Regions from separate parts of the Oryzihumus sp. genome, predicted to be linked through region 1. Evidence: riboswitches for the same ligand, from Rfam matches in the RefSeq annotation. Region 1 holds a riboswitch; each other region holds the start of a gene.
The links. A riboswitch is a leader RNA that binds a small molecule or an ion and turns the genes downstream of it on or off. The one in region 1 is predicted to bind cyclic di-AMP.
Positions count from the first base shown of each region.

Region 2: linked by a shared signal. The riboswitch ahead of ACXVGS_RS02265 (C40 family peptidase) and the one ahead of ACXVGS_RS06610 (C40 family peptidase) in region 1 are both predicted to bind cyclic di-AMP.
Region 3: linked by a shared signal. The riboswitch ahead of ACXVGS_RS06230 (transglycosylase family protein) and the one ahead of ACXVGS_RS06610 (C40 family peptidase) in region 1 are both predicted to bind cyclic di-AMP.

Region 1 covers NZ_JBTCWL010000018.1:27,511-32,341, forward strand. The annotation lists gene ACXVGS_RS06595 (PAS domain S-box protein) at 1-195, shown strand, start outside; gene ACXVGS_RS06600 (response regulator) at 192-569, shown strand; gene ACXVGS_RS06605 (Hpt domain-containing protein) at 566-922, shown strand; gene ACXVGS_RS06610 (C40 family peptidase) at 966-1,433, opposite strand; cyclic di-AMP (ydaO/yuaA leader) riboswitch at 1,438-1,591, opposite strand; gene ACXVGS_RS06615 (universal stress protein) at 1,827-2,291, opposite strand; gene ACXVGS_RS06620 (V-type ATP synthase subunit D) at 2,298-2,954, opposite strand; gene ACXVGS_RS06625 (V-type ATP synthase subunit B) at 2,951-4,309, opposite strand; gene ACXVGS_RS06630 (V-type ATP synthase subunit A) at 4,351-4,831, opposite strand, start outside.
Region 2 covers NZ_JBTCWL010000005.1:77,809-82,639, forward strand. The annotation lists gene ACXVGS_RS02255 (PadR family transcriptional regulator) at 1-223, opposite strand, end outside; gene ACXVGS_RS02260 (quinone oxidoreductase family protein) at 356-1,327, opposite strand; gene ACXVGS_RS02265 (C40 family peptidase) at 1,444-2,163, opposite strand; cyclic di-AMP (ydaO/yuaA leader) riboswitch at 2,166-2,338, opposite strand; gene ACXVGS_RS02270 (class I SAM-dependent methyltransferase) at 2,486-3,259, opposite strand; gene ACXVGS_RS02275 (glycosyltransferase) at 3,383-4,663, opposite strand; gene ACXVGS_RS02280 (ATP-grasp domain-containing protein) at 4,660-4,831, opposite strand, start outside.
Region 3 covers NZ_JBTCWL010000017.1:4,303-9,133, forward strand. The annotation lists gene ACXVGS_RS06220 (phosphotransferase) at 1-933, opposite strand, end outside; tRNA gene ACXVGS_RS06225 (tRNA-Thr) at 1,085-1,157, opposite strand; gene ACXVGS_RS06230 (transglycosylase family protein) at 1,432-2,184, opposite strand; cyclic di-AMP (ydaO/yuaA leader) riboswitch at 2,216-2,316, opposite strand; gene ACXVGS_RS06235 (threonine/serine ThrE exporter family protein) at 2,545-4,068, opposite strand; gene ACXVGS_RS06240 (serine/threonine-protein kinase) at 4,113-4,831, opposite strand, start outside.

The sequences.
Region 1 (4,831 bases):
GGCATCGTCGAGCAGCACGGTGGCGACATCTGGGCCACCAGCGCGGGGCCGGGCACGGGTGCCACGTTCTCCTTCACCCTGCCGACCGGGCCGGGCGGGATCAGCCGTCGCGGCGGCAGCCGCCGGACGACGGTGGCCAGCACCGGGTCGGTGGCCACGGTGCTCGGGCAGCACCGTCCCGGAACCGCGCCGTGAAGCGCGTGCTCGTCGTCGATGACGACGACATCATCCTCGAGGTCGCCCAGATGAGCCTGGAGGCGGTGGGCGGCTGGGAGGTCATCACCGCATCGAGCGGCGCCGAGGCGGTGGCCACCGCCCGGGCCGAGGTGCCCGATGCGATCGTGATGGACGTGATGATGCCGGAGATGGACGGTCCGACGGCCTGCCGGCTGCTGGCCGCCGACGAGCTCACCCGCGACATCCCGATCGTGCTGCTGACCGCCAAGGTGCAGCAGTCCGAGCAGCGGCAGTGGGCCAGCCTGCCGGTGGCGGGAGTGCTCGCCAAGCCGTTCGACCCGATGCGGCTGGCCGGTCAGGTGGCCGAGCTGGTCGGCTGGAGCCTGACGTGAGCGAGGGGAACGGGGCCGTGGGCGAGGAGCCGATGACCGACGCCGAGGCGACCGGTCTGGGTGCCGGCTGGGAGGACCTCAAGCGCCGCGCCCGGGCGAACAACCTGGCCAAGCTCCCCGACATCGAGGTCGCCGTCACCGCGCTGGTCCAGGACCAGCTCGGCGAGGCCGCCCGGGAGCGGGCCGCCTTCCAGGCCCACAAGATCGCCGGCTCGGCCGGCACCTTCGGCCTGCCACTGGCCTCGGACCTCGCACGGCAGCTGGAGAAGCTGTTCGCCGCGCCCGGGCCGGGGCCCGAGCGCGGCGAGGAGGCTCGCGAGCTGGTGGCTCACCTGCGGGGCGAGCTCACCTGAGGTGAGTACGCGGCATACCGACGGGGTATGCCGCGTGCCTGCCTCAGCGGACGCGGCCGAAGTAGACCGCGCTGGTCCAGATCGGCACGAGGCTGACCCGCCGGCCGGGCTTGGGTGCGTGCCAGATCATGTTGTGGCCCGCGTAGATGGCCACGTGGTAGATCCCGCTCCTGTTGTGGAAGAAGACCAGGTCGCCGACACGCGCCTGGGAGCGGCTGACGTGCAGGGTGGCGCGGTACTGCTGGGTGGTGGTGCGGGGGAGGCGCTTGCCGACCCGGGCATAGGACCACAGGGTCAGGCCTGAGCAGTCGAACTTGCGGGGGCCGACGGCGCCCCACTGGTAGGGCGCGCCCTTGCGTGAGGCCGCCTGGGCCTCGGCGCGCAGGCCGATCGAGGCGACCGCAGCGGAGGCGGGTGTCGCCGAGGCGACGGGCCCGATGACGCCGGCTGCGGCGAGCAGGGCCGAGAAGGTTGCGGGCAGGACGAATCGGGCGATGCGTGGGTGGAGCATGGAGGGATTCCTTCGGAACCGCCTGCGAAAGATGACCTGTCGGGTTCGGGCGCCGAAAGTTGCCCGGCCAGCCGTGGCTGGCCTCACCCCAAGAGACGCGTCGCGCCTCGTCGTGCTGGGTCTTCCGCTCCTGTCACAGACTGCAGTGGACTCGACTGTGTTATCCGGCGGGTGACAGGACTCGGCGACCGCGCGGACCGCCCCACCCGTTCTGGTGGGGGTCTTGGGCCCCGCCCGGGTAAGCGACGTCGCGGTCCCGGGGCCGGACGCTCACCCTGGCGGAGTGACGTCCTCGAGGCACTGTCGAGAGTGACGCGTAAATCGGACGGACCGGACGCTCTTGGGGTCAAATGGCCCGAAGGGACTATGTGGTGACTAGTCACCGAACCCAGCTCAGGGAACCAGCAGCACCGGCACCTCAGCGAGCTCGAGCACGTGCAGCGCAACGTCCCCGACCTGACCGTGACGACCTTCGGGTGCCTCCGACCGGCCGATGACGATGAGGTCGGCGCGCCACTCCTGCGCGGCCCGCAGCACCTCCTGCCCCGGCGACCCGAGCACCTGCCGGGCCTCGGCGGCGACCCCGGCGCCCTGGGCCAGGGCCAGCACGTGCCTGAGCACGGCAGCCGCCGCGGACACCCGACGTTCCTGCCCCGCGGGCGTCCGTGAGGCGCGGTCCAGCGCCAGGGCCACCTCGCCGTCCTGGAGCACCGTGACCGCCAGCAGGGGACAGGCAGCGGCAGCGGACACCGCGACGGCCAGCCGTGCCGCCCGCAGGGAGGCCACCGAGTCATGGACCGCCAGCAGGACCCTCGTGGGCCGGGCGCGGGAGACCGCCGTGGCGGCGGTGTCCGTCACGGGTGCTCACCGACCTCGGGCGCGGCGGGTGCGGTCACCGGGTCCGAGCGACCGGTCGGCCTCCACGACCAGGCGAAGCCGGGACGCCTCGGCGGCGTCCGCCTCGGCCAGGGTGAGCTCCAGGCTGGAGAGGGCCTGCTGCAGCGTGGGCACCCAGCGCACCTCGAGTGCCCGTGCCCTGGTCCGGGTCGTGGCCAGCTCGGCGTCGACCACCCGCGACGCGGCCTGGGCGACCGCTGCCTCCACCGCCGCTGTGAGCGCCTCGCGGTAGGCATCGGTGGCGCAGGAGATCGCCGAGGAGGCGGGCAGCCAGGTCAGCGGGTGCGGCAACGGCAGGAGGCACTCCGCCTCCCCCGGGAACCTCGCCCCCATGACTGCCGACCAGACCAGGCGCACCTCGGCGCCGCCCCCGGCATACCCCGGTCGCAGCGCCGCGCTGCCGGCCAGCAGGGCCGATCGCAGCGCCCACGTCTCCGCCTCGGTGACCGCGTCCACCCAGCGCACGCCGGCCCGCTCGGCGCGTGCGTGGCACCGGTCCTCCTCGCGGCGCAGGATCCGCAGCTTGCGGTCCAGCACGTCGGCCCCGCGCCGCGCGGCCTCCAGCCGGCGCACCAGCCACACCCTCCCGGCCCGCCCGGGCGGGATCCCGCGCACGCCGGTCACGGCGACGCTCCGTTGCCGTGCCAGTACGTGTCGAGCATCGCGTCGGGCAGCATGCCGAGCTCCCGCCGGGGCAGGACCGACAGTGCCTCCCACGCCCGCCGGAGCGACTCCTCGAGGTCACGGTGCTCGCTGCGCCCCTGCCGGACGACGCAATGGGTGAAGGCGTCGGCGAACTGGAGGTACAGCCGGTCGGTCACCCCCAGCGCCACCTCGCCGACCAGCTCGGCCAGCTCGCGCACCTGCCGGGCGTGGGCGAGCGCGCCGAGCAGCTGGGCCGCCACCAGGACGTGGTCCTCGCGGGTGCGGCCGGGCCCGGCGCCCCGCCGCATCAGCCGCGACAGCGATGACAGGGGGTCCACCGGGGGGTAGACGCCCCCGACGGCGACGTCGGGGGACAGGACCACCTGGCCCTCCGTGATGTAGCCGGTCAGGTCCGGGACCGGGTGGGTGAGGTCCCCGCCTGGCATGGTGAGCACCGGCACCACGGTGAGCGAGCCCGGCATACCGACGATGCGGCCGCAGCGTTCGTAGAGCGAGGCCAGGTCACTGTAGAGGTACCCCGGGTAGCCCCGCCGCGCGGGCACCTCGCCGCGCGCGGCCGACACCTCGCGCACCGCCTCGCAGTAGCTGGTCATGTCGGCCATGAGGACCAGCACGTGTCGGCCCAGGTCGAAGGCGAGGTGCTCGGCCACGGTCAGGGCGATCCGCGGCGTCAGGATGCGCTCCACCACCGGGTCGTCGGCGGTGTTGAGGATCAGCACCAGCTCGCCGGCCGCGGACCGCTCCTCGAGCCGGTCGCGCACGCTCGCAGCATCGGTGTGGGTCAGACCCATGCCCGCGAACACGACGCAGAACGGCTCGCCACCGGCATGGGACTGGGACGCGACCTGGGTGGCGAGGTCCAGGTGCGCCAGTCCGGCGGTGGAGAACACCGGCAGCTTCTGGCCCCGGACGAGGGTCGTCAGGGTGTCCACGACCGTGATCCCGGTGATGACCGGGTCGACCGGAGCCTCACGCCACACCGGGTTGATGGGGGAGCCGGCCACTTGGGCCGACTGCCCGCACAGCACTGGAGGGCCGCCGTCGATGGGCTCGCCGCGACCGTTGCACGTCCGCCCCAGCCAGGCCGCCCCGACGGGCACCTGCAGCGGGGCGCCGTCGAAGGACACCCGGGTCCCGGCCGGCTCGAGCCCGTCGGTGCCCTCCAGCACCTCGACCACGGCGAGGTCGTGGTCCACCTCGAGGACGAGGCCGTGACGCACCTCCCCCGAGGGCAGGAGCACCTGGGCGTACTCGTCCCAGCCGACGCCTGACGCCCCCCGCAGGACCAGCAGCGGGCCCCGCAGCTGATCCACGCCGGACTGCTCCACGCGCGGCCAGCCCGGCACCGCCGAGGTCATCGCAGGGCCTCGACCCGGGCGAGCACCGCGTCGCGGGCTGCGGCGATCGCGGTGAGCGCCGCCTCACCCTCACCACCCTGTGCCTCGCGCGCGCGGACGACCGGCGTGAGGTCGAGCTCCTCCACGCTGGCAACGGGGACGCCGGCAGCGACGACGTCCTCGCACGCGTCGACCACGGCGAGCACGGCCGCGAGCAGCGCCCGCCCGCGTTCGGGACCACAGGCGGCGTCGGCGGGGCTGGTCGCGTTCTGCTGCAGCACACCCTCGCGCAGCAGCCGCCCGCCGAGGAGCACCACGCGCTCGTGACCGGGCAGCGCCCCCACGCCCATGAGCTCGGCGAGCGTCGTGAGGCGGTCGGCCTCGGCCAGCAGGGACTCCACCCGCGCCCGGTTCCGGGCCCAGGCAGGGTCGCCGTGCCGGGCGTACCAGGCCGCCAGCGGCTCGGCGTCGCGGGAGAACGACCCGGTCCACGACACG
Region 2 (4,831 bases), on a different contig from region 1:
AGTACTTGCGGTGCGGGCCCTCCTCGGACGGCACCACGTAGGAGGTCAGCGCCCCCGCCGTGTAGAGCCGGCGCAGCGTCCCGTAGACGGAGGCGTCGCCGACGTCCTCCAGACCCGCGGCGCGCAGCCGGCGCACCACGTCGTAGCCGTAGCCGTCGGCCTCCTCGACCACCGCGAGCACTGCGACATCGAGGACCCCCTTGAGCAGCTGCGTCGTGTCCAAACCCCACCTCCTGCTTGTGTGGCACGGACGCTACTACGCATTCCGCGTTACCGCTCAGCATGCAGTACCGCGTGTCGCGCGAGACCCGCCGCCCCGTCACGCCCCCCTCCCGGGACAGAGGTGTTGCTGGCGTCAGGCCGGGACGAGGAACACCCGGCCGACCGCGGCCCGCGACTCGACCAGGGCGTGCGCGGCAGGCGCCTCTCCCAGCGGGAACCGCGCCGACTCGGGCACCACCAGCTCGCCGCGGGCGGCGTGCGCCAGGACCGCCTCGACCGCGGGGCGCAGCGCGTGCGGCCGGGTGCGGCGCTGGTAGCCGGTGCTGTAGCCCAGCACCGCGCGGTTGTGCCGGTGCAGGTCGGTGGTGCGGATCGCCGCGGCCGGCCCGGCTGTGTGCCCGCAGATCACGAGCCGCCCGTACGGCGCCAGGCAGGTCATCCCGCGCTCGGTCACCTCCCCGCCGATCGGGTCGACGATGACGTCGGCTCCCTCGCCGGTGAGGGCGCGGACCGCCTCGGCGAAGTCCTCCGCCCGGTGGTCGATGACGTGGGTGGCCCCGAGTGCCCGCGCCGCCGCGACCTTGTCCGGGCCGCCGACCGTGGCGATGGCCTGTCGCGCACCCATGGCCAGCGCCAGCTGGACCGCCGCGCCGCCGACGCCGCCGGTCGCGCCGTGGACCAGGACCGTGTCGCCATCGCCAACCTGCCCCCGCCGCAGCACGTTGTATGCCGTGACCAGCACCGTCAGCGACGCCCCCACCTCGGCCGGGACGTCCTGCGGCAACGAGTAGGTCATGGCGGCCGGGGCGAGCACCTGCTCGGCATAGGAGCCGCCGCTGGTCCACGCCGCCACGCGCTGGCCCGGGACCACGTCCGTCACACCCTCCCCCACCGCGTCGACGACGCCGACGCAGTCCAGGCCGGGGGTGAACGGCAGCGCGCCACCCGCGTCGTAGCCACCGCGGCGGCTGTGCACGTCGGCGAAGTTGACGCTGGTCAGCTCCGTGGTGACGCGGACCTGGCCGGGACCGGGGTGCGGGGTGGGCAGCTCCTCGACGGCGAGGACCTCGGGAGCTCCGTGGGAACGGACGACGACAGCGCGCATGGCCCGGAGACTACGGGCGGCGGCCCCGCGGCATACCGGTGTTCACGGCGAGGGACGGCGAACGGCCCGAGCCCGCTGCAGGGGATAGCGGGTTCGGGCCGTTCAACGCGCTCGGATCAGGGGCGACCGTAGGTCACGGCACTGGTCCAGATCGCGCGCTTGGAGACGACCGCACCGGAGTGCGGGGCGTCCCACATCATGCCGCCGCCGGCGTAGATGCCGACGTGGTAGGCCGGGGACCCGAAGAACACCAGGTCGCCCGGCTGCGGGGTGCTGACCCGCGTGACGGCCGCGCGCTGCTCCTCAGCCGTGCGCGGCAGCGAGACGCCGATCTTGTTGAAGACGTACTGCGTGAAGCCGGAGCAGTCGAAGCCCGACGGGGTGGTGCCGCCCCAGACGTACGGCACGCCGGCGTACTGGGCCGCGACGCCCAGGACGCTGGTGGCCGGCGCGGAGACGGACACGGACACGGCCGGCCGGGCGGTGCCCCGGCTGACCTGCGGGGTGGCGGCCCGCTGGACGGGAGCCGGGGCCGCCACGGGCTTCGGAGCGGGCGCGGGCTTGGGCGCGACGCTGTGGAAGCCGACCTCGCCGAAGCTGGGGGCGACGACCGCGGGGCTGGCAGCCGGGGCCGCAACGGCCACGGTGTCAGCTGCCGCGGGCGGCGCGACGAGCGGCGCCGGGGCCGACGCCGAAGCGGCCGAGGCCGGTCCGGCGAGGGTGGCGACGATGCCACCGGAGACAGCGAGGACCGCCGTCGTCCGGCCCGTGGTGGTGCCGAGGGGGTTGGTGGGACGGTTTTGGGCGCGATGACGCCCGGCATGGTGCTTGGACACGTGAAGCCACCTCCAGACGCCTGCGAGGTGAGCTGTCGGGTTCGGGTGGGAGAGATGCACCCGGTCCACGCGACGGCGGTATGCCGTGTGGCGCGGACTTCACCCCAAGGAGCACCGGAGTGCCCCGGAAGTGGGTCCCCCGCTCCTGCCATGCGGGTTACAGGGGTTTCCCCGACACCGGTGGCAGGACTCGGCGGTCCCGGTGCGGGGGCTCCTTGCAGGGGATCAAAGAGCGTCGCAAACCGTACCCAAAGCCCCAAGTGAATGTCACGCCGAGGTCACGAATGCTCACACCAATGACCAAGGTCCCTACCGCTGACGGTCAGCGGCGTACTCGCGCGATGTGCACGTCGGCCCCGCGGTGCAGCTCGATCCCGCCGTCCTCGTGCATCCGCCAGAGCTCGTCGAGGGCGCGTCGCTCGAGCTCGACCTGGTCGCCGGGCGCCAGCGAGCGGAAGAACCCGACGAAGCCGTGCGACATCTGCCACTCCCACAGCTCGCGGGGCGAAGAGACCGGCAACCGCACCTCGAGGCTGCCCATCCACGCGTCCTCCAGCCCGGCCTCGGCGACGAGGCGCCCGACGTCGATCGGGCGGGCGACCTGGACCGCGCCGGGAGCGGGACGGAAGCGCGCCCCGACCTCGTAGAAGCGGTCCCAGCGTCCACCGTCGTCCACCGGCCCGGGCACCGTGATGACGACCTGCCCGCCGGGCCGGGTCACCCGGACCATCTCGGCGAGCACCTGCGCCGGATCGTCGACGCAGTGCAGCAGCAGGGCCGCCACCGCGACGTCGACGCTGTCGTCCGGCAAGGCCAGGGCGTGGGCGTCCATGAGCCGCACGACCATGTCGGGGTCGGCCGCGCGCAGGTGGTCCACCATCTGGCTGGAGGCGTCGACGGCGGTGACGTGCCAGCCGCGCGAGGCGGCCGCGAGCGCCACCGCACCCCGGCCGGCGCCCACGTCGAGCAGCTCGGCGCCGGCATCGTCGTCGATGAGCTCGAGCACCTGCTCGCCGAACCGGGCGCACAACGGGAGCACCTGGTCGTAGTCCTCGGCGAGCTCGTCGAACATGGGCACCGAGTCCAGACGCGTCATGCCGCCGACGCTGCCACCTTCGCCGGGCGCGGTGCAATCCGGGCCCGGCCCTCAGCCCGGGGACGGTATGCCGCGGCCCCAGGACAGTGCGCCGCGGCGCCAGGACGCGCGCCGCGCTTGGCCCTACGGGCCGGCGGCCGGGCGTGTCAGGCCGGCGTGGACCCGCGATCCACGTCGGCTGACCACCCCGCTGCGCTCCAGCTTGTCCCACCGGGCCGTGGTGCCGCGCAGCTCGGCAAAGATGGCGGCGGCCATGACCATGCCCATGAGCGTGGAGTAGACCGGCCACAGCACCGCGGTCCAGAGGAACCGCAGGTCGCGGCCGGCGCGGTTGAGCAGGATGGAGAACACCGCAAGCGCGAGCGAGACCCACAGGCCCAGCCAGCCCATGACCGACGGCACGGTGAGGCTGAACGGCGTGTGCCCGGCGGCGAAGGCGAACGGCACGCAGACCAGCACCACCAGCTGCAGCACCGGGATGCCGACCATCGTCCACGCGTTGAGCACGAGGTAGAACCCGAAGACCCCGTAGCGCCGGCGGCCGAGCATGCCCCGGTGGATGCGCAGCGTCTGCAGCAGGCCACGCGCCCAGCGCACCCGCTGGCGCCACAGCGCCCGGACCGTCGACGGCACCTCGGCATAGACCAGGGCCGTCGGGCGGAACGCCACGCGGTAGCCGGCGCGGTGCACGCGCCACGTCAGCTCGAGGTCCTCACCGACGGTGTCCTCACGGAACCCGCCGATCTCCTCGACCACGTGCCGTGGGAAGGCCCCGAGGTTGCCCGAGACGATCGGCAGGCAGCGCAGGATGCTCAGCGCCCGGCGTGCCAGGCCGGTGCCGACATGGCTGAGCACGGCCAGCACGTGGGTCAGCGGACGGTTGAGGTTGACCGGCCGGTCGTCGCCGCAGACCGCCCCGACCCGGGGGTCGTCCAGCCCCCGGAGCATCTCGGTCACGGTGTCGGGGCCGAAGACCCCGTCGGCGTCGACGCAGAGGAGGAACTCGCCTCGAGAGACGGCGATCCCCCGGTTGAGCGCCGCACCCTTGCCCGCGTTGGGCTGGGTCACCGTCGTGACCCGCCGGTCGGTCCGGGCGAGCCGGCGCATCAGCGCGAGCGTGCCGTCGCTGGAGCCGTCGTCGACGAGCACGACCTCGAGGTGGTCGTAGCCGGACGCGAGCACCGAGCTGACGCAGTGCTCCAGCACGCGTTCCTCGTTGTAGGCGGGCACGATGACCGTCACCAGGGGGCGCCGGGCCAGGACCGCGGGAGTCCCGCGGCGCCGTCGCCGTGCCTGGCCGAGCTCGAAGGCCAGCGCGAGCGGCACGTAGAGCAGGCGGGGCAGGCCCCAGACCAGGATGGCCACGCCGCCCCACAGGGCGACCTGCGCGAGCAACCCGGTCACGAGGCCACCCCCCAGGCGCCGCGGTGCTCGCCCACCAGTGCGTCGAGCACCTCGGGCGCGTGCGCACTGTTGGCACCGAAGCGCGCATTGACCTCCAGCACGACGGGGGTGCCGTCCGCCCGGAGCCGGACGTCGACGTCCACCGGGCCGCGCAGCCCGAGCCGTCGC
Region 3 (4,831 bases), on a different contig from region 1:
TCGGTCGGCCCCCAGGAGGGGAATCGCCCTCGCTCGGGTGTCCCAGGCATCCACGATGCGGTCCAGGGTGCGCCTGCCCCACCGGCTCATCGTCGGGTTGGAGTCGAGGTAGTACCAGACCAGCCCCATCGCCTGCTGAAACGCCCAAGCCATCCCGCGCTGCCACTGGACGTCGCCGCATCCGAGCTCACGGCGGAGGATGCCGCGCTGGGTCTCGTCGAGGAGGTGCCAGGCCGCCACGAGGTCGAGCGCCGGGTCCGCCGGGCCGAAGCCGCCGCCGTCCAGGACCCCGACGAGACGGCCGTCTTCGACGAGGACGTTGGGCGGGATGAGGTCGCCGTGGCACATCACGTGCTCGTCGACCTCGGGCAGCGTCCGAAGCTCCGCCCAGATCCGCCGCAGGAGGGGTACGTCGAGCAGGTCCTCGCTCTGCCGGAAGCATGTCTCGAGCCACTCGTCGTGGTCCGGGAGGCGCCCGCCACGACCGACGCCGCCGAAGCGTCGCCCACGGGTGCCGTCGGCGCGCAGCCCGGCGATGAGCTCGGCCAGGTCATGGGCGAACGCGTTCGACCCCGCGGGGTCCTCGACGGTCGCGTCGTGGCCGGACAGCCAGGTCTGGACGCTCCACGGCAGCGGATAGCCCGCGCCCGGCTCCCCGATCACCACCGGCTCCGGGGTGGGCACGGTGGCGGCGTCGGCCAGTTCACGCGCGGCCTCGGCCTCGGCCACCAGCGACGCGCGGGCCTGCGCCGGGTCGTGACCGACCAGCGGGAAGCGGGCGGCCAGGTCGTCGCCCATACGGAAGATCGCGTTCACGGTCCCGGGCGTGCGCAGCTCGGTGACCGGCAGTCCGCGCCACTGAGGGAACTGGACCTCGATCAGCCGGCGGACGGTCTGCGCGTCGACGTGGAGCTGGCCGGCGTGCATCGTCATGCCGCCATCCTCGCTGTCGGCGACCCCGGGTGTCCTCCGACTTTTCGCGCGGCAGGCTCGGCGCCGTCATTGGCTGACCAGCCGCCGTGCTGCGCAGGTCGAGACGTCCACCTGCGCGAGGCACCAGACTGCCCCTCACGTGCGAAAACAGAGCCGACGAGGGGACTCGAACCCCTAACCACCTGTTTACAAGACAGGTGCGCTACCGATTGCGCCACGTCGGCCGACCCGCGCCGGAGCACGGGACGCGCCCACCAGGCTGGGTGGGCTCGCGAAATGCTACCGGCCCACCCGGCCCCGGATGGCCACCCCCGCGCGGCCACCCCACAAGGAGCGGCCGCGCCACGCGGAGACAGCGCACCCCTGCAGCGACCCGAACCCGGCACACGCCGAAGGCCCGGACGGGGACCGCCGGGCCTTCGTGTTCCTGCCACAGGGGAGCAGGATGTGCCGCTGGAACCAGGAGCCGCAGGCAGGGGGCCGACGACGAGCCTGCAATCAGCGGTGGCGGTTGAGCCAGCTCTGCAGCGCACGCACCGTGGGCGCGTTGAGCGAGCGGGCACCGTCCTGGCGCGCGTGGATGTGGCGCTGGAGCGCGCGCACCGTCTGGGGGCCGATGACGCCGTCCGGCGTGGCACCGACCTTGCGCTGCAGGGCGGCCGTCGTGATCGGGCCGAGGACACCGTCCTGGCTGGTGCCGACCCAGCGCTGGATCGACCGGACGGTGGAGGAGCTGAGGGCGCCGCTCACGGCGACGCGAGCGTGGTTGACGGCGTGCTTCTGGGGCACCGACGCCTTGGGCAGCGCCCTGCGCGTCATCGACCGGGACACCTCGACCGTGCCCGTGCCGCCGTTGGCGCGGGTGAGGCCGGCCTTGCGGCTGCACACCGGCCACGCGCCCGGGCCCTGCCCGGCGAGCACGCGCTGGGCGACGGTGATCTGCTCCTCGCGGCTGGCCTGGTCGGCGCGCGAGGCATAGCGGGCGCCGCCGTAGGCGACCCAGGTGCTCTGGGTGAACTGCAGCCCGCCGTAGTAGCCGTTGCCGGTGTTGATCGCCCAGTTGCCGCCGCTCTCACACGCGGCCACGGAGTCCCAGACGGAGGCGGCCTGCGCGGGGCCGGCCACCGCGACACCGGTGGTGACGGAGGCGGCTCCGGCGATGGCGACACCGGCCACACGAGACTTGTTGACACCCTGCGGGGCGGCGTGCCGCGGGGTGTACCGACGGGCGTGCCGGGGGGCGTAGTGCATCGAGGCGTTCCTCTCCTGACGATGCGCCGGAGAGGTCAGCTGTCGGGTTCGGGCGTGTCAGGCGTGCCCGGCCGGCGGTGCCGGCTTCACCCCAAGGCCGACCCGAAGGCCGGCCAACATCGTGGGTCCCCCACCCTCGTCCTGGCCCGGGTCACCCCGGTGAAGTGCCCGCCGGACGAGGTTTGGCGCTGCGGGCACGCATGCGTGTGGTCGGTATGCAGTTGTGGCGAACGTCCCCATTCCTATAACGGAACGGCATCGCGCCGGGCCGGTTTCACCGAACTTTTCCCAGCAGATCGTCAACCCATAGACAACGCAGGACCGGTATGCCGTGAATGTCCGGTTCCGGCTCGGGTCACCTCAGCGCATCCGGGCCCGACGCTGGCGCACGATCTGCCGGTCGAAGGGCGAGGCCATCAGGTCCCCGAGGACGACGCCGGTCGCGATGGCCAGGGCTGCCGCGCCGGCCCCGAGCAGGATCGTCAGGCCGGCTGCCGTCGAGGCGGCGCCCTGTCCGATGACCGAGCCGGACACGAGCATCGACATGCCTCGGAAGATGGTCAGACCGGGCAGCAGCGGGCCGACGGCGGGCACCACCAGCACGAGGCCGGGCGCCCCCATCCGCAGCGCCACCAGGCGACCTCCAAAGCCGACGAGCACGCACGCGATGGTGAGCCCGGTCAGCTGTCCCAACCCGAACGTCTGGTGCACCACCCCGGTGACGAGCGTGCCGAGGCCACCGAGCACTGCGGTTGGCACCAGCAGCTTTCGCCTGGTCCGTTGCGCGATCGCCGAGGCCACGGCACCGACCGCACCGGCGACGACGAGGACGGGCAGCGCGACCTCCGCACCCTCGACGGAGATCTTCGGCAGCGAAGCCCCCAACCCGAAGGCCTGGTCCAGGCGCACGGTGACCGACAGCGCCGCCGCGACACCGGTGATGATGCCGGCGGCGGTCAGCCCGACGGTGAACAGCCGTCCGGCGCCGGTCACGGGGTAGCCGGTGATCGCGTCCTCGACCGAGGACACCATGGCCCGGCCGGGCAGCAGCACGACGATGCCGCCGGCCACGATGTACGCGCTGTCCGCCCGGGTCAGGTCCAGCGCACCGCTGCGGCCAAGCACGAACGCGCCCCACGCGACGGCTGTGGCGATCGCCCCACCGACGGCCGACAGGTAGAACGACGGCAGCCCGCGGGAGGCGAGGACCCGCCCCACCCGGTCCACGAGCATCGCCGACAGCAGGGCCAGAGCAACCGCCGGGACGCTGGCGCCCAGCTTCAGCGCGACCGACCCGGCCAGCACGCCGTAGGAGAAGGTGATCGCCCACCGCGGCCAGAACCGTGGGTGCCGGCGGATCTGGCGCAGCCGCGCAGTGGCCTGGTGCAGGTCGATGCGGCCGGCGACGAGGGCCTCGACGAACTCGTGCAGGGCCGCCAGCCGGGCGAAGTCGCGGCTGGTCGAGCGGACCACGCGGAGCAGGGTGTGCAGCTGACCCGAGGGCGAGACGCACTGCACCAGCAGGCTCTGGTTGGTGATGTCGACCTCGAGCCGCTCCAGGCCCGCGGAGGTCGCGACGGCCACGACGCTCGACTCCACGTCGCGGGCGCTGCCGCCGCAGCGCAGCATCAGCTCGCCGGCGCGCACCGCCAGCTCCAGCGCGGTGCGCACCGTCTGCTCCTCGGCAGGGGCCTCCATCCGGCGCGGGTTGCGGTACGGCGTGCGGCGCAGCGACGCGGACAGCGGCATCGGCTCGGTGAGCTCCTCCCCGCGCCAGATGCGTGGCCGTCCACGGTGCTGGGTCACCCCGGGTTGCGGGGCGTTCGGGTCGGGCCGCGGTGCGGTGGGATCCGGTCGGGATGTGGCGCGATCCGGGTCGGTCATGGGCAAACGCTAGCCCGCCGCGTCAGACCGGTATCGCGCCCACCTCACCGCTGCAGGAACGACGGCAGCGGCGCCCGGGTCCCGTTCGTCGGCCACCACGAGACCTGGCCGTGACGGGTCCACGCCCACACCCCGAGCCCGGCCGCCGCGAGCAGGAGCAGCGTGACCACCACCCGGGTGGCGGTGCCGGGGCGGGCCACCCCCCGCACCAGGCTGCGCGACCCTCGGCGCAACGCAGGCGAGGCCGGGCCCCACCACACCACGAGCAGCCCCACGAGGGCGCCGATCGCGATGGGCGCGGAGGAGTCGGGGCGGGGCTGGCCGCCGGTCAGGGAGGTCAGCGCCAGGGCCGCGGAGAACGTGGTCGCGACGGCCACCACCAGGGGCAGCAGCAGCGAGACGACCGTGGCCACGGCAGCGCGGAGCACGTGCCACGGGCTGGAGATCACCGCGACCGGCATGTCGCTGCGCCGGCGCCCGGCGGCGTGCCGGCGCATCACCAGCGAGGTGACCGAGCGGTCCGCGAACCGGGCCAGCAGCGACCACACGACGGCGAGCACCACGGCGACCAGCGGCCACACCGCCGCAACCGCCACGGTGGCGGCGAGCATCGCGGCCAGGGTGCCGGCCCGGGACGGGCGACCGATCCGGGGGTCCGGCTCGCCGGGTGACATCTCCCGGGCGGCCTCCCAGTCGGACTCGGCCTCGTCGCCGGGCCACGCCTCCCCGGGGCCTTGCGACCAGTCCTCGTCCGGGTCCGGCG